Regions from separate parts of the Streptomyces macrosporus genome, predicted to be linked through region 1. Evidence: riboswitches for the same ligand, from Rfam matches in the RefSeq annotation. Region 1 holds a riboswitch; the other holds the start of a gene.

What was found. A riboswitch is a leader RNA that binds a small molecule or an ion and turns the genes downstream of it on or off. The one in region 1 is predicted to bind thiamine pyrophosphate.
Region 2: linked by a shared signal. The riboswitch ahead of thiO (glycine oxidase ThiO) and the one ahead of ABD335_RS23735 (thiamine ABC transporter substrate-binding protein) in region 1 are both predicted to bind thiamine pyrophosphate.

What each region holds. Positions count from the first base shown of each region.
Region 1 covers NZ_BAAASZ010000032.1:55,834-67,143, reverse strand. Annotated here, with positions in the region: gene ABD335_RS23760 (gamma-aminobutyraldehyde dehydrogenase) at 1-999, opposite strand, end outside; gene ABD335_RS23755 (ABC transporter ATP-binding protein) at 1,299-2,036, shown strand; gene ABD335_RS23750 (hypothetical protein) at 2,018-3,187, shown strand; gene ABD335_RS23745 (ABC transporter ATP-binding protein) at 3,205-4,275, opposite strand; gene ABD335_RS23740 (ABC transporter permease) at 4,278-5,897, opposite strand; gene ABD335_RS23735 (thiamine ABC transporter substrate-binding protein) at 5,954-7,066, opposite strand; TPP riboswitch at 7,061-7,195, opposite strand; gene rlmN (dual-specificity RNA methyltransferase RlmN) at 7,240-8,346, opposite strand; gene ABD335_RS23725 (hypothetical protein) at 10,087-10,290, shown strand; gene ABD335_RS23720 (phosphatidate cytidylyltransferase) at 10,718-11,310, opposite strand, start outside.
Region 2 covers NZ_BAAASZ010000020.1:586,485-593,064, forward strand. Annotated here, with positions in the region: gene ABD335_RS14630 (transglycosylase SLT domain-containing protein) at 1-599, opposite strand, end outside; gene pknB (Stk1 family PASTA domain-containing Ser/Thr kinase) at 915-2,837, opposite strand; gene ABD335_RS14640 (thiazole synthase) at 2,988-3,785, opposite strand; gene thiS (sulfur carrier protein ThiS) at 3,793-4,005, opposite strand; gene thiO (glycine oxidase ThiO) at 4,002-5,147, opposite strand; TPP riboswitch at 5,159-5,250, opposite strand; gene ABD335_RS14655 (NAD(P)/FAD-dependent oxidoreductase) at 5,392-6,580, shown strand, end outside.

The sequences.
Region 1 (11,310 bases):
GTTCAACGGCCCGTAGAAACACTCCGGATCGGCCGGATCCCCGGTCCGAACCTCGGCCGCGGCCTTGGCCAACGCCGCCACGAACTCGTCGTGCACGCTCTCGTGCACCAACACCCGAGTGGCCGCGGTGCAGTCCTGCCCGGCGTTGAAGAACCCCCCGTCCCGGATCCCGGCCACCGCCGCCGCCAGATCGGCGTCCTCGAACACCACACACGGCGCCTTGCCGCCCAACTCCAGATGGACCCGCTTGACGTCCCGCGCCGCACTGCCGGCCACCTCCATCCCGGCCCGCACCGACCCGGTGATCGAGACCATCGCCGGCGTGGGATGCTCCACCATCAGCCGCCCGGTGTCCCGATCACCGCACACCACGTTGAAGATCCCGCCCGGCAGCCCCGCCTCCCGCAGCACCTCGCCGACGATCTCGGCCAACAGCACCGTGGAGGCCGGCGTGGTGTCCGACGGCTTGAGCACCACGGTGTTGCCCGCCGCCAGGGCCGGCGCGAACTTCCACACCGCCATCATCAGCGGATAGTTCCACGGCGCCACCTGGGCGCACACCCCCACCGGCTCACGCCGCACGAACGAGGTCAACCCGGCCATGTACTCCCCGGCCGCCTTGCCCTCCAACAGCCGCGCCGCCCCGGCGAAGAACCGCACCTGGTCGATCATCACCGGCAGCTCCTCGGTACGGGTCAACGCCGGCGGCTTGCCGGTGTTCTCGCACTCGGCCGCCAACAGCTCCTCGCCCCGCCGCTCCATCGCGTCGGCGATCTTCAACAACACCGCCTGCCGGGTGCCCGGCGTGGCGTCCCGCCAGACCGGAAAGGCGGCCGCGGCCGCGGCCATCGCCGCGTCCACGTCCGCGGCCCCGGACACCGGCGCCGTCGCGTACACCTCGCCGGTCGCCGGATTCACCACCTCGCCGGCGCGCCCGTCGACCGCCTCCCGGAACTCCCCGCCGATGTGATTGCGCAGTCGCCGCGGTTCAGTGGCCACCTCACGCCCTCCTGCCCTGGTGTCCGATAGATGAGACACCCACCCTAACCATCGGAGTCCTTCTTCGACATACCCGCTCATCGAGGACTTCCGGCCGACGTCGCGGTGCCGTCGGGCCGCGCCCCACCGACGGCGGCCGGCCGAAGGACCATTCGGTGGAAACTGGGCCGCGCCCGCGTCGGATGGGCGTCTCCACCACGGTCGCGGTCCGTACCGTGCCAGTGACCGATCCCCCTGGCACTCGTTCATCACCCCGTCAGGGGGAGGCACGACCCCGAAGGCGAGCGGAGGTGCCCGTCATGGTGGCTGCACCGGAGGATCTGCTCTGGGCACGCGGACTGCACTACGAGCACGAGGGGTCGCCCGCGCTGCAGGACGTCTCCGTCGGGGTCCGCGAAGGCGAGATCCTCTCCGTCGTCGGTCCGCGCGGCTGCGGCAAGTCCACGCTGTTGGGCTGTCTCTCGGGGCGGCTGGTGCCCGTGCGGGGCGAGGTGTGGTTCAACAGCGTCCCCCTGCACACCCTCTCCGAGTCCGCCCGCGAGCGGCTGCGCCTGGACCGGTTCGGCTGGATCGGCAGCGAACCGCAGCTCCTGCCCGAGCTGACCGCCTGGGAGAACGCCGCGCTGCCGCTGCTGCTCGCCGGCAGCGGCCACCGCGCCGCCCGGCGCGCCGCGTGCGAGTGGCTGGACCGGCTGGACGTCGGCGACTGCGCCCGCAAGCGGCCGGGCGCGCTGTTGCAGGCGCAGCGGCAGCGGGTGGCCATCGCCCGCGCGCTGGTGCACTCCCCCACCGTCGTGTTCGCCGACGAGCCGACGGCGCCGCTGCACCAGGCCGACCGCGCCCAGGTGCTGCGCACCCTGACCACCGCCGCCCGGTCGCACCGCATCACGGTCGTGCTGGCGACCGGCCAGGAGACCCGGATGGCGGGCGTGGCGGACCGTACGATCACGCTCGTGGACGGCCGTCGGGTGGGCGTCGACACCCCGGCCGCCTCGACGGGTCCGGAAGGCAGGGCAGCGTGCTCGCTCTCCGTCTAGTCCGCACCTTCCGCCCCACGGCCTTGGCGCGGCGGGCCGTGGTCGCCGGCATGGCCGGGGCCGTCGGTTTCCTGCTGTTGAGCGCGCTGGGGTACGCCGTCGCCCATCCCGAGCGTCCCGACGTGGCGCTGTCCCGGCTGCTGTGGTGCACGGTGCCGTTGGCGGCCTGTGTGCAGTTCGCCGCCGCCGCGGCCCGCACCGATCCGTGCGTGCGTCCCCGGGAGGGGCTGGACGCGGTCGGGGTGGGGCCCGCGCGGCTGCCGCTGCTGGCCGCGTTCTCCACGGCCCTGTCCTGTGCCGTGGGGTGTGCTCTGGCCCTGCCCGCCTTCGTGCACCTGCGCGTCGGGCTGGGCGACGCGCCGCTGGCCGGGGCCGCCGCGGAGCTGCTGGGCGCCGGACGGGAGCTGCCGTGGGCCGCCGTGGTGACGCTGCTGGCCGTGCCGCCGTCGGCCGCGGCCGGGGCGAGCGCGGTGGCGACGCGGCTGCGCGCGCTTCCGCCCGCCGGTCCCGTGGCGCAGCCCCGCACGCCTCCGCCCGTGCCCGCGGGGCTGCCGTGGGGTGTGGCGGTCACGGCGGTCGGGTTGGCCGTGGAGGCCTTCGCCGCCGACCGGGCCGTCTCGTCCCCGGGCCCCGAGGTGCCGATGCCGGGTTCCCTGGACGGTCTCGGCCCGGGGGTCGTCGGCGGGTGGCTGCTGATCGCCCTGGGGCTGGGGCTCGCCGGGCCCGGTCTGGTCCATCTGTGCGGGCTGCTGCTGGCGATGGGGCGGCCCGGAGCGCTGCGGCTGCTGTCGGGCCGGGCGCTGCGGGAGGAGGCGCCGCGGGTCGGCCATTCGCTGGGGATGCTGTGCGCGGTGGTCGCGGGCGCGCTGGCGACGGCCCGGCTGTACGGGTCCGCCGGTGGTCCCCCGGCCGGGCCGCTCACGCTGCTGGGCGCGGCGGTGGTCGTGGTGTGCGCGGTGGCCGGCGCGTTGAGCGCGGCGGCGGAGTTCCGCGCCGCGCGGGCGTCCGCCACCGCCGGTCTGCGCCGGCTCGGCGTCCCCCGCGGCACGCTGCGCGCCGCGGCGGCGCTGCGGGTGGCGGCGCTGGCGGCCGTGCTGGTGCCGTCGGCCTGGCTGATCGCGGAACTGGCCGCGCTGCCGCTGGCGCGCTGAGGGGCGCCCGTCCCCCGCTAGGTCCCCCGCCGGGCCGTGCCGTTCCCGGTGTCCTGTCCGAGGACGACCACGTCGCCGGCGTCGAAGGCGACGGTGACGGCCGTGCCCGGCTCGGGTGCCGTGTGCAGGGGGCAGGACGCCTCCAGGGCGGGTCCGTCGCCGGGGTCGAGCAGCAGCGAGATCTCCGAGAAGCCGCCGCCGCGCAGGGTGCGGGCGGTGACGGTGCAGGGCAGCCCTCGGCCGGGGGTGGCGGTCAGGCGCACCCCGGCGGGCCGTATCAGCAGGGTGCACGGCCCGGAGGGGGTGCCGGGCGGTACGGGCACCTCGCCCCAGGGGGTGTCGGCGGTGTCCTCGCGGACGGTCGCCGGGGCGATGTTGGTGAAGCCCAGGAAGCGGGCGACGAACTCGGAGGCGGGACGCAGCCACACCTCGACGGGGCTGCCGGTCTGGGCGATCCGGCCCCGGTCCATCACCACCACCCGGTCGGCGAGCGCGAACGCCTCGCCCTGGTCGTGGGTGACGGCGAGCACGGTGGTGCCCAGGCTGCGGAAGAGCTGCCGCAGTTCGACCACGAGCCGCTCGCGCAGGGACCGGTCGAGCTGGCCGAGCGGCTCGTCCAGCATCAGCAGTCGGGGGCGGGGGGCCAGGGCGCGGGCGAGCGCGACGCGCTGCTGCTCGCCGCCGGACAGGGCGGTGACCGGGCGGCGCTGGGCGCCGGGGAGGCCGACGAGGTCCAGCAGTTCGGCGACCCGCTTCTCCGCCTCCTCGCGCGGGGTTCCGCGCATGCGCGGCCCGAAGGCGACGTTGCCGCCGACGTCGCGGGTGGGGAAGAGCTGGTGGTCCTGGAACATCAACCCCACCCCGCGGCGGTGCGGCGCGACGCCCCGCTGGTCGCGGCCGTCGAGCAGCACGCGCCCGGCGTCCGGCTCCCGCAGTCCGGCGACGGCCCGCAGCAGCGTGGACTTGCCGCTGCCGGAGGGGCCGAGGACGCAGACGATCTCGTGTTCGGCGACGTCCAGGTCCACCGCGTCCAGGGCCGTGCGGTCGCCGAAGCGCACGGTGACCGCCTCCAGTCGCAGCGACGCCATCTCTACAGCTCTCCCGATCGGTCGGTGCGGACGCTCTCCAGCGCCAGCAGGGTGGCCGCGCACACCAGCATCAGGACGGTGCTGAGCGCCATCGCCTGGCCGTAGTTGGCCTCTCCGGCGCGGCCCAGGAGGCGGGCGACGGCGACGGGCAGGGTGGGCGCGTCGGCGCGGGCGATGAAGACGGTGGCGCCGAACTCCCCCAGGGAGACGGCGAAGGCGAAGCCCGCCGCGACCAGCAGGGACCGCCGCACCAGCGGCAGGTCGACCTCGCGCCACACCCGCGGCGGCGAGGCGCCCAGCACGGCGGCGGCCTCGCGCAGCCGGTGGTCCACGGCCCGCAGCACCGGCAGCAGGGTCCGCACGACGAACGGCACGCCGACCAGGGCCTGGGCCAGCGGCACCAGGATCCACGACGAGCGCAGGTCCAGCGGGGGCTCGTCGAGGGCGACGAGGAAGCCGAAGCCGACGGTGACGGCCGAGGTGCCCAGCGGCAGCATCAGCAGCGCGTCGAAGCCGCGCACCAGCCGTCCGACCCGGCGGCCCGACTCGGGGAGGGTGAGCGCGACGGCGGCCAGGCCGCCGACGGCGAGGGCGACGCAGGTGGCGACGGCGGCGTAGGCGAGGGAGTTGCCGATCGCCTCCAGCGGGGCGACCGTGAACGTCCCGCCGTCGGCCGAGGCCAGGGCGCGGTAGTGGGCCAGGCCGTAGCCGTCGGGCCCGTTCAGGGAACGTTCGACGAGCACCGCGAGCGGGGTGACCAGCAGCACGGCGATCTGGACCAGGACGGCCACCAGCAGCGCCCACTGGCGTGCCCCGCGCGGGCGGCGGGCGGTGCCGGCGGCGTCGACCAGTCCCCGGGTGCCCCGGTGCCGGCGGACGGTGCGGGCGTGGACGGCCAGCAGGGCGGCCACCGCGGCGAACTGCACCAGGGTCAGGACGGCGGCGGTGGGCAGGTCCAGCAGGTGGGCGGTCTGCCGGTAGATCTCCACCTCCAGGGTGGCGTAGCGGGGGCCGCCGAGGATCTGGACGACGCCGAAGGAGGTGAAGGTGAACAGGAAGACCGTCAGGGCGGCGGCGGCCACGGCGGGGGCCAGCGCCGGGAGCGTCACGGTGCGCCAAGCGGCCCAGCGGCTCGCGCCGAGCACCCGCGCGGCCTCCTCCTGGCGGGGGTCGAGCTGCGCCCACAGCCCTCCGACGACGCGGACCACCACGGCGTAGTTGAAGAAGACGTGGGCGAGCAGGATCGCGGCGGGGCCGGTGACCGGCGGCAGTCCCCACTCCTGGAGCAGCCCGCCGCGGCCCAGCAGTCCCAGGAACGCCGAGCCGACGACGACGGTGGGCAGCACGAACGGCACGGTGACGATCGCGCGCACCACCCGCCGGCCGGGGAAGTCGTAGCGGGCCAGGACGTAGGCGCCGGGCAGGGCCGTCAGGACGGTCAGGACGGTGGAGGCCGCCGCCTGCCAGAGCGTGAACCACAGCACGCCCCCGATGCCGGGGTCGGTGAGCACCTCGGCGAACCGCTCCGGGTGCCAGCGCCCGCCGTCGTACAGGCCGCGGGCGGTGATGGCGGCGACGGGGTAGGCGAAGAACAGCGCGAGGAACACGGCGGGCACGGCCATCAGGGCGAGCCGGACGGCCGCGCCGCGCGCTCCGCTCCCCGTGCCGGGGCCGCTCCTCACCTCACGACGAGCGAGGTCCACGTCTCGACCCACGCCTCACGGTTCTCGGCGATCCTCTCCGGGGCCATGGTGTGGGGGTCGGGGACCGTCTCGCCGTACTCGGTGAACACCTCGGGCAGCTCGGTGCCCTCGCGGACGGGGTTGACGAACATCTGCAGCGGCATGTCCTCCTGAAAGGTCTCGCTCACCAGGAAGTCCAGCAGCGCCTTGCCGCCCTCGGGGTTGTCCGCGCCGGAGAGGAGTCCGGCGAACTCGATCTGCCGGAAGCAGGTGCCGGTCGCCACTCCGGTGGGGGCCTGCTTCGGCGCGGGGTCGGCGTCGAGGACCTCGGCGGGCGGGCTGGAGGCGTAGGAGACGACCAGCGGCCGGTCGCCGCCGTTCTCGCCGCCGGCGGAGCCGGAGAAGCGGTCGTAGTACGCCTGCTCCCAGCCGTCGACGACCTCGACGCCGTTGGCCCTCAGCTTCTTCCAGTACGCCTCCCATCCCCCAGAGGCTTCGCCTCGGGCGGTGCCCCCGTCCCCGTACTCGGCGACGGTGGCGAGCAGGAAGCCCAGGCCGGGCGAGGAGGTGGCGGCGTTCTCGACGACCAGGAGGTCCTTGTACTCCGGCTCGACGAGGTCGTCCAGGGTCTTCGGGGGTTCGATGCCGCGCTTCTCGAACCAGGCGCGGTCGTAGTTGACGCAGACGTCGCCGGTGTCGACGGGGGTGACGCGGTGCTTCTCGCCGTCGAGTCGGTACTCGGCGGGTATCTTCTCCAGCCCCTCGGCCTCGTACGGTGTGAACAGGCCGTTCTCCAGGGCCCGGGAGAGGAGGGTGTTGTCGACGCCGAAGAAGACGTCGCCCTGCGGGTCGTCCTTGGAGAGGATCGCCTGGTTGAGGGCCGAGCCGGCGTCGCCGCCGCTCAGCACCTTCACCGTGTGGCCGGTCTCCTCGGTGAACTTCTCCAGCACCTCGTCGGAGGCCGCGAAGGAGTCGTGGGTGACCAGGGTGACGGTCTTCTTCTCCTCGCCCTCGTCGGACGGCTGCGAGCCGCCGCAGGCGGTCAGGGCGGAGACGGTGAGCGTGCCGAGGACGGCGACGCCGAGGGCGCGCCGGAATGTCGTGACCACGGTGTGTTGACTCCCTACGCCGGTACTAACCGGATCAGGTTCGAGGGTCTGCGGCTCACCGGCCGGTCCGCGGGACCGGGACGGCGACACCGCACTCTCAGCGCTGTACGCGCTCCCCTGTCGGTATGTCGATTCTGTGTGCGATCGCTACGGTACCAGGGCCGCCCGCGCCGTCAGCGCTCGGTGGCGGCGAGCTGTCCGCAGGCTCCGTCGATCTCCTGCCCGCGGGTGTCGCGGACGGTCACCGGCACGCCGTGCGCCTCCAGCGCCTGGACGAAGGCCCGCTCGTCCTCGGGCCGGGAGGCGGTCCACTTCGAGCCGGGCGTGGGGTTGAGGGGGATGAGGTTGACGTGCGCCCTCTTCCCCGCCAGCAGCCGCCCGAGGAGGTCGCCCCGCCACGCCTGGTCGTTGATGTCGCGGATCATGGCGTACTCGATGGAGACCCGGCGGCCGGACTTCTCGGCGTACTCCCAGGCGGCGCCGAGGACCTCGCGGACCTTCCACCGGGTGTTGACCGGCACCAGGGTGTCGCGCAGTTCGTCGTCGGGGGCGTGCAGGGAGACGGCCAGCCGGCACTTGAAGCCCTCGTCGGCGAGGCGGTGGATCGCCGGGACCAGCCCGACGGTGGACACGGTGATCCCCCGCTGGGACAGGCCCATGCCGTCGGGCTCGGGGTCGGTGAGGCGGCGGATGGCGCCGACGACCCGCTGGTAGTTGGCCAGCGGCTCGCCCATCCCCATGAAGACGATGTTCGACAGCCGCGCCGGTCCTCCGGGCACCTCGCCGTCGCGCAGGGCGCGCATGCCCTCGACGATCTGGTGGACGATCTCGGCGGTGGACAGGTTGCGGTCCAGCCCGGCCTGCCCGGTGGCGCAGAAGGGGCAGTTCATGCCGCATCCGGCCTGCGAACTGACGCACATCGTCACCCGGTCCGGGTAGCGCATCAGCACGGACTCCACCAGCGTCCCGTCGTGCAGCCGCCACAGCGTCTTGCGGGTGGCGCCGTCGTCGCAGGTGACGTGCCGCACCACGGTCATCAGCTCGGGCAGCAGTTCGGCGGCCAGCCTCCCGCGCGCGGCGGCCGGGATGTCGGTCCAGGCGGCGGGGTCGGTGGCGCCGCGGGCGAAGTAGTGCCGCGAGAGCTGCTGGGCGCGGAAGGGCTTCTCGCCGATGGCGGCGACCGCCTCGCGGCGCTCGGCGGGCGTGAGGTCGGCGAGGTGCCGCGGCGGCTTGGCGGCCCCGCGCGGCGCGACGAAGGTGAGTTCTCCGGGTGCAGGCATGGTCCGTCCAGTGTCGCAGATCGACTCCGACGGCCCGGGCCGGAGCAGGGAGACGGTGGTCACCCCCGGCCGTCCTCCGCCGCCGCCGTCGGCCACCCTCGCACGGCCCGGAGACGGCCCGGAGCATCCCCGCCAGACGGCCACACCGGGCTCGAACACTGCTGGAGAGGACAGGCATTCGACCCTGAGTCGACCGGGCGGATCACTCACCGGTCTTGGCGCCTTGTGGATGAGCCTGGCGGTCTGTCCGCGTGAAGCGCCCCAGAGAGGACGATGCCGCGTGGACGGCCGTCTCAAGTCCGGGCTGCACGTCGCGCTCCGCGTCGCCGGCCAGGAAAACCGTCGGAGCGAGGGTTCGCCCGTGGCTCACGGGCACTCGCAGCCGCTGCCGCTCGACCGGAACGTGAACGGCTGTGGCCGGGTGCGATAGCCCAAGCCCTGCGGCAGCGGTCGCTTACAGCCCGCCGCCCTGCTCTCGCACTGTCTGGTGGTTGCGGCTGCCCGCTGTGCGATCCCTTCCATGCGACTGACGAACGCGCGGTCCTCGAGCTCGCACTTCATGCTCTGCCGCTGCGGCCGGCTCGCGAACTTCGGTCGATGGTCGAACCGCTCGACGCGCTCTACGTATCACGAAGCCGGCCGGACCCGTTCGCCTCTCCCGATGATGGTTGGTGGGCCCGCCGGTGCTGGGGCTGAACCCCGGAACGGGCGCCGACGTCGACGAGCGGGAGATCTTGAAAACCGTCGTGGCGGCGACACCACCGTGGGTTCAAATCCCACAGCCCCCACACTTCAACGGCCCCTGACCAGCATCAACGGTCGGGGACCCTTGCCGTTCCCCCTACCCGCCGGTGACCGCCGTTCCCCGTGGTTCCCCGCTCGATGGGGCGCGGAGGGGACACGGTCGCCAGTCGACTTGCTTCCGACGAACGTGGATTTTCGCCTCGGTTCGAGAATTGGCTCGTAGGGCAGGCTCAGAACGCACCGCTTCCCCAAGGCTGCTTGTTGCCGCCAATACGGCATCCAGAGCTTCTCGTGCACTTGTGCCACCTCCCTGCAAGATCATCCCTTGGGCTGCAAACGGCTTCTTCCGTGGCTCCGTGGCCGCTTTCCGCACAGACTCCGAGGCCATGAGGTCCACCTCAACGCCTGGTTTGTGCATACAGACGAGCGGAATTCGCGCAAAGCGCCGTCATTCTCACCGCGTGAAACAGAAAGCAGGGCCTCGTGCCGGCCGTGGACAGCCGGCGACAAGTCTCGGTACAGGTGGCGCTTGTCGTCCGGCCAACGCACGCGTTCCTCGTGAGCGCGCTGCTCCCGCTGGAGACGTATCCGGCTCCGCTGGGCCGGCCAAGCGCTGGAGAAGCCCGATACAGCTCCTGCTGTGGCGCCAAGGAGGCCTGTCGGCGCTGCGTCCAAGTCAATTCCCACCCGTTCCTGTGGCGTGGGCTTGTGTTTCCAACCAAGACGCAGAGCGCTGTGAGACGAGGTCGGTGGAGCGGCTTTGGGCGGGAGCCGCCCAAGCCGTGGAGCCGGCCGGGCCCGGCCACCGCGGGTTTCTCCTCGTCGGCGTGGCCGTTCAGACGCGCGGCCGGCGGGAGCCGGGCCGCCCTTGACGGCGTCCTCGGTACGGTCCGGACGCCCTGACGCCCCCAGGTGGCCCGGTCCCTCGGAGCGCAGTCCCAGCGCGTTTGCGACGGAAGGAGGAAGGGACCACAGTCGGAAGGAGAAGGGGGATGCATGGTGCTCTTCCTCGCGATCCTGCTCATTCTCCTCGCGGCCCTGCTCGTCCTCATCGGGATGACGTTGATCGCCCTGGGGGCCTTCCTGCTCCTGATCGGATCGTTCGTGATCCTCATAGGGACGACCTTGGCCGCCATGGGGGCCTTCCTGCTGGTACGGAGGGCCCTGAAGCGGCGGCGGCGACAGCGACACCGTGCCTAGACGGCGGTGGCCACACATCTCGTCCGACGGCTGCGGCACGGCAGGATCGTCGGCCCGGCCGAGTACGCCGTCCGGTCGGGATTTTCGGCAGGTGGCAGGGCCCGGGCCTGGGCCCTGCGAGGACGGCCCGGGCCGGGAAACCCGTCGATGGCCGCTCTCGACCGTCCCGTTTGCGCGGAGCCACCGGCTCGCCGACTCATCGAAGAAGGCCCGCGGCCGCATGCGTTCGACGACCGGCCCGGCCATGGCGATCGCGGCCGACGCCACGATCAGGTCGGCGGGCCGAGCGGGAGCGGCAGGGTGTGCGGGACGTCCGGCCCCGGTCGGCCCGTCGGCCGGTTTCCGTGATGCCCGATACGGCGAGGGGGGTCGCCGGCACCGCGGTGCCGGCGACCCCCCTCGCCGTCATATCGTTCGGGCCGGACGGTCAGCCCGCGCCGACGAAGAGCACCATCGACAGCCAGACCACGGGAGCGGTCGGCAGGAGCGAGTCGAGCCGGTCCATGATGCCGCCGTGGCCGGGCAGCAGGGTGCCCATGTCCTTGATGCCCAGGTCCCGCTTGATCATGGATTCGCCGAGGTCGCCCAGGGTCGCGCTGACGGCCACGGCCAGTCCCAGCAGCAGGCCCTGCCACCAGATTCCGCCGTCGATGAGGAAGTGCATGCACAGCGCGCCCACGGCCATCGCGAGGGCCACCGCTCCCAGCAGTCCCTCGCGGGTCTTGCCGGGGCTGATGCGCGGGGCGAGCTTGTGGCGGCCGAAGCGCCAGCCGACGGCGTACGCCCCGGTGTCGCTGACGACGGTGAGCAGCAGGAAGGTGAGCACCCGCCACGGGCCGTCGTCGGCCGCGAGCATCATGGCGACGAAGGTGGCCAGGAAGGGGACGTAGAAGGCGGCGAAGACACCCGCCGTGACGTCCCGCAGGTACTCCCGGGGGTCCTCCGTCATCCGCCACACCAGCACGGCGAGGGCGGTGAGCGCCGCGGCCACCCAGGCGCCCTCGGCGCCGCGGACGTATC
Region 2 (6,580 bases), on a different contig from region 1:
GCGTTGATGTCCCAGGTGTTGATGGCCCGGGGGTTGCCGCTGGACTCGCGGATGATGTTGCGGTGGATGCCCTCGTAGCTGCCCGGGATGCCCTCGCGCTCCATGATGGCCAGGGCCTCGCGGATCCAGCCGTCCAGGTTGTCCGGGTAGGTGGGGGCGGCCTGCTGCCGCTCCCGCTCGGCGGAGCGGGCGGCGGCCTGCCGCTCGGCGGCCCGCTCCTCGGCGGCCTGCCGCTCGGCCTCCGCCTGCTGCCGGGCCTGCTCCTTCTCCGCGGCCATCTCGGCGGCGGCGGTCTTCTGCTGCTCGGCCTGCCGCTGTTCGGCCTTCCGCTCCTCCTCGGCGGCGTCGTTCTGCGCCTGCTGGAAGGCGACGGCCGACTGCTCGCGCAGGTTGCCCGCCTGGAGGGCGGAGCCGTTGTCCTCGACGGACAGCTTCACCGGGGCGGGAGCGGACTGGGACGAGGCCGCCGGCGCCATCTCCTCGCCCGGGGCGAAGCCGAGGGCCAGGGTGGCGGCGCCGGTGGCCGCGGCTATGCCGATGGCCGAGAGCTTGCGGGTACCGGCCGTGCGGAACTGGTCGAGAAAGGTGGCAACGGTCATGGGGGAGGAGAACCTCTTCCGATCGCTTGCGTCGCGGAGCCGGATCATCCGGACCGGCCGTGGGGCCGGAGGGGGTGCGCCGGGTTCTGCTCCTCGGCGCCGTGCGACCGTTGCATTGTTAGCGTCCGGAACTTATCCGGACAAAGGCGGGATGTACTACCCCGCCTCGTAGGAACCTCCGGCCCGCTCGCTCCCGAAAGGCCGTTTTCCCTGCTCGAAGCGGACGGAGCGCCCACTACGGACCTTCGTACGTGACGCACGTCCTATGGGGCGACTCACAACCGTGGCCCGCCCACGTGACGGTCCGTTACCGGCTCAACGCACCCAGATCGTGATCGTCGAGCCGCGCGGCGCCCGCTCGCCGCCGTCCACGGACTGGTCGAAGACCGTGCCGGTGAGGAAGATCCTGCGGACCTTCACCTCGAAGCCCGCGTCCTCCAGGGACCGCCGGGCCTCGTCCTCCGCCATCCCCTCCACGTCGGGGACCTCGACCGTGTCCGGACCCTTGGAGACGGTGAGCCTGACGGTGTCGCCCTCGGCCGCGACCGCGCCCTCGCCGGGGGACTGCCGGGCGACCGTGCCCGCCTCCTCCTCCGAGAACACCCGCTCCGGGGCCACCTCGACCTTCAGACCGGCCTCGGTCAGCCGCTGTCGCGCCGCGCCCTCGCTCTCGCCGACGACGTCCGGGACCTCGATGCGCTCCCCCTTGGAGACCACGAGGGCCACCGCCGCGCCGGGACGGCGCTCGGTGCCCTCCTCCGGGTCCGTGCGGACCACCGAGCCCCGCTCGACGTCCGCGTCGAACTCCCTGGTCACCATGCCCGGCGCCAGCCCGGCGTCCTTGAGCCGCGCGCGTGCCTCGGCCAACGGGACGCCCGTCACGTCGGGGACCTCGACCCGCTCGGGGCCGCGGGAGACGGTGATGGTGACCGTGCCGTTGCCGCGGATGCGCTCGCCGCGGCCGGGGTCGGTGGCGATGACCCGTCCCCTCTCCACGGTCTCGCTGTAGTCCCGGGCGATCCTCCAGTCCAGCCCGGCCTCCTCGACGGCCCTCTTGGCCTCGGCCTCGGTCATGGAGAGCACACCGGGGGTCCGGGTGAACTGGCCGGAGTTGACGTACCACACGCCCAGGCCCACGCCCAGGAGCAGCAGGACGGCCGCGACCACCGCCGGCGCCGAGCGGCGCCCGCGCGAGCCGGCCCGCGGCCGTCCGGCCGAGCCGTCGGCCGGGCGCGGCGGCGCGGGCAGCACGCTGGTGTGGTGCGTGGCGCCGGCGTCCGGCGGGACCGCGGACGCGCGGCGCGGAAGGACGGTGGTGCGATCCTCGGAGCCGACGGGCGCGCCGGCCGGATCGGGGGCCGCGGCCGGGGGCACGGCGTCGAGCTGCTCGTCGGTCAGCGACTGCCGCACCGCGCGGACCTCGGCCAGCAGCCCGACGGCGTCGGTCGGACGCCGCTCGGGGTCGCGGGCGGCGGTACGGGCCACCAGGTCGTCCAGCGCGGCGGCCAGGCCGGGGACGGCGGCGGACGGGGGCGGCACGTCCTCGTGCAGGTGCTGGTAGAGCACCTGGGCCGGGGTGCCGCCGGGGTGCGGCTTGGCGCCGGTCAGCATCTCGTACAGCACCACGCCGCACGCGTAGACGTCGGCCCGGGCGTCGGCGGTGCCGTGCTCGATCTGCTCGGGGGCGAGGTAGGAGACGGTGCCCATCACCGAACCGGTGGAGACGGAGGTCTGCTGGTCCACGGCCCGCACCAGGCCGAAGTCGGCGACCTTCACCCGCCCGTCGTCCCCTATCAGGACGTTCTCCGGCTTCACGTCGCGGTGCACCAGCCCCGCCAGGTGGGCGGCGCCCAGCGCGGCGAGCACCGCCTCCAGGATCTCCAGGGCGGCGCGCGGCCGGAGGGCGCCGCGCTCGCGCAGGACGTCGCGCAGCGTGCAGCCCTCGACGTACTCCATCGCCAGGTAGACGTAGCCGCCGTCGGAGCCCTGGTCGAAGACCCCCACCACGTTGGGGTGCGCCAGGCGCGCGGCCGACTTCGCCTCCCGGATGAACCGCTCGACGAACGAGGCGTCGGTCGCCAGGGAGGGGTGCATCACCTTCAGGGCGAGCACCCGGTCGAGCCGGGTGTCCAGGGCCCGGTAGACCGTGGCCATGCCGCCGACGGCGATGCGCGCTTCCACGCGGTACCGGCCGTCGAGCACGTGCCCGATCAAGGGGTCCTGGAGGGTCGTGTCCACGGCCCAGAGTCTACGAGCCGCCGTCCCCGCCGCCGCCCGCGCCGGCCGCAGGCGCACCGGAACGGTGCCGAACGGTGACGAAACCGCGGCACCGGTGCGACACGGGAAGCGCCGCCCCCACCGCCCGGCCCCCCGTGGCGGGGCCGTCCGTCACCCGAACGCCGGCCGCTCCGGATCGAGGTCGGCCATCCCCTCCGTCGGCGAGGACGCCAGCGCGAAGTGCCGGCGCGGGATGCGGCCCGCCCGGTACGCCAGCCGTCCCGCCTCCACCGCGTGCCGCATCGCCTCGGCCATCAGCACCGGCTCCTGGGCGCGGGTGACCGCCGAGGCCAGCATCACCGCGGCGCAGCCCAGCTCCATGGCGAGCGAGACGTCCGAGGCGGTGCCCGCGCCCGCGTCGAGGATGACCGGGACGGACGCCCGCTCGACGATCAGCCGGAAGTTGTGCGGGTTGCGGATGCCCAGGCCCGAGCCGATGGGCGAGCCCAGCGGCATGATCGCCGCGCAGCCCACGTCCTCCAGCCTCCGGGCCAGGACGGGGTCGTCGTTGGTGTACGGCAGGACGGTGAAGCCGTCGTCCACCAGCGTCTCGGCGGCCTCCAGCAGCTCCACCGGGTCGGGCAGCAGGGTGCGCTCGTCGGCGACGACCTCCAGCTTGACCCAGTCGGTGCCCAGCGCCTCGCGGGCCAGCCGGGCGGTGAGCACGGCCTCGCCGGCGGTGAAGCAGCCGGCGGTGTTGGGCAGCACGCGGATGTCGTGCCGCTCCAGCACCGACAGCACCGACCCCCGCACGGTGGGGTCCACGCGCCGCATCGCGACGGTGGTCAGCTCGGTGCCCGAGGCGACCAGCGCCTTCTCCAGGACGTCCAGGCTGGGCGCGCCGCCCGTGCCCATGATGAGCCGGGAGGCGAAGGTGGTGTCGCCGATGGTGAGCGGATCGTCGGCCATGGTCGGTTCAGCCTCCCTGGACTGCGGTCAGGACCTCGACGCGGTCGCCGTCGCCGAGGGGCGTCCGCGGCCACCGCCCGCGCGGTACGACCGTCTCGTTGACGGCCGCGGCGACGCCCGTGGACGCGGTGGTGAGGGTCGCCACGAGCCGGTCGAGGGTGAGGCCGGCCGCGACCTCGCGGGGCTCGCCGTTGACGTGGATGGTGACGTGGGTGCTCATGCGGGGCTCTCCTGGAGCGTGCGGTCGAAGCGCCGGGGGGTGAAGGGACGGATCTCCTCGGGGACGTCCCCGGTGGTCAGGGTCTCGGCCAGGGCGTCGCCGGTGATCGGGGTGAGCAGCACCCCGTTGCGATGGTGGCCGGTGGCCAGGTGCAGGCCGGGCAGGGCGGTCGGACCGAGCAGCGGCGCGTTGTCGGGGGAGCCGGGGCGCAGCCCCGCCCGCGTCTCCACCAGCGGCAGCTCGGTGATGCCGGGCACCAGCTCGTGCGCGTCGCGCAGCAGCTCGTAGACGCCGCCCGCGGTCACCGTGGTGTCCCAGCCCAGCTCCTCGCTGGTGGCGCCGAGCACCAGCTCGCCGTCCGCGCGCGGCACCAGGTAGACGTGGCCGCCGCGGACCAGCGCCCGCACGGTGCGGGAGAGGAAGGGCGCGTACGCCGGCGGGACGCGCAGCCGCAGGATCTGGCCCTTGACCGGACGCACCGGCGGCAGCACCTCCTCGGGCACCCCCGCCAGCCGCCCGCTCTCGCTGCCGGCCGCCACCACCACCCGGTCGGCCTCCACCGTGGTGCCGTCCGCCAGGACCGCCCCCGCCGCCCGGTCGCCGGCGACCGCCAGCCGTTCGGCCCGCCGCCGGACGAAGACCACCCCGGCGCGTTCGCAGGCGGTCAGCAGCGCGGCCGTCAGCCGCCGGGGATCGGTCTGGTGGTCGCCGTCCACGCGCAGCCCGCCGCGCACCCCCGGGGCGAGCATCGGCTCCAGGCGGCGGCACTCCCGGCCGGTCAGCCACGTCGAGTCCAGTCCGCAGCGCCGGTGGAGCGCGTGCAACTCCCGCAGGTGGGCGCGGTCGTCGGCGTCCAGGGCGACGGCGAGGGTGCCGCAGGCGCGGTAGCCGATCTCCCGGCCGGACGCCTCCTCCAGCTCGGCCGCGAAGGCCGGATAGCGGCGCGCGGAGGCGAGGTTGAGGGCGAGCAGGGCCTCCTCGCCGTAGTGCAGTTCGGTGACGGCCGCCAGCATCCCGGCCGCGACCCCCGCCGCCCCGCCGCCCGGCTCCGGGTCGACGACCGTGACCTCCGCGCCCCGCTGAGCGGTCCGCCAGGCCGTGACCAGCCCGATCACGCCACCGCCGATGATCACCACGCGCATGGGCGTCGCGCCCCTCCCTTCGCCGGCATGACCCGGATCAGGTTCGTACGGTCGGAGGCCGCGCAAGCCTCCCTCTCAGCCCGGTGCGCCGGGCTCCCGCGAGTTCGTCCCTCGATTCGCCGCTCACCCTACTGTGGGCCCCGGCGCGGCAGAAGGGGAGCCCGGACGGATCGGGTCCGGGCGAGGCCCGCGGGGAATCCGGTGCGCGCTCCCCGGGGCCCCGCCGACCTCCTAGAGTGATCGCGTGAGCGTGCGAACCGAGCAGAGCGGGCAGCGGGTCCTCGTCGTCGGAGCCGGGCCGGCCGGGGTGCAGACCGCCGTGCAACTGCGCGAGCAGGACTGGCCCGGGACGATCACCGTGGTCGGCGCCGAACCGCACCGGCCCTACGACCGGCCGCCGCTGTCCAAGGCGGTGCTGACGGGCAAGGCCGCCGACTCCGCCTTCGACGTCGACTTCGACGCGCTCGGCGTCGAGCTGCTCCTGGGGCGCAACGCCACCGGGCTGCGCACCGGCGACCACGAGGTGGACACCGACGCCGGACCGCTGCCGTACGACCACCTGGTCCTCGCCACCGGCGCCGAGCCGATCCCCCTGCCCGGCGCCGAGAGCGGGCTGGTGCACCTGCTGCGCACCCTCGACGACGCCGAGCGGCTGCGTCCGGTGCTCGACGCCCGGCAGCACGTGGTGGTGGTCGGGGCGGGCTGGATCGGCGCGGAGTTCGCCACCGCCGCCCGCGAGGCGGACTGCCCGGTGACGGTGGTCGAGGCCGCCGACCGGCCGCTGGCCGGGGCGCTGCCGCCCGAGGTCGCGGAGCACATGCGCCGCTGGTACGAGGAGGCCGGCGTCGACCTGCTCACCGGGCGCGCCGTCACCGGTGTGCGGGTCGGCGCCGCGCACCCGCGCGTGGTGGAGCTCGCCGACGGCTCGTCGCTGCCCGCCCGGGCCGTGGTGGCCGGGGTCGGCGCGCGTCCGGCCACCGGCTGGCTGGCGGGCTCGGGCGTGGCGCTGGGCGAGGACGGCGCGGTGCTCGCCGACGAGCGGCTGCGCACGTCCGCCCCCGACGTGTACGCCGTCGGCGACTGCGCCTCCTTCCCCTCCGCCCGCTACGGCCGCCGGCTGCTGGTGCACCACTGGGACAACGCGCTCCAGGGACCCCGCACGGTCGCCTCGCTGCTGGTGGTGGGCGAGGCCGAGACACCGCCGTACGACCCGGTGCCGTACTTCTGGTCCGAGCAGTTCGGCCGTTTCGTCCAGTACGTCGGCCACCACGACGACCGCGACGAGCTGCTGTGGCGCGGCGATCCGCAGGGCGCGTCCTGGTCGGTGTGCTGGCTGCGCGACGGCGCGCTGAACGCGCTGCTGGCGGTGGGACGGCCGCGCGACGTCGCCCAGGGCCGGAAGCTGATCGAACGCGCGGCCGTACTCGACCCGG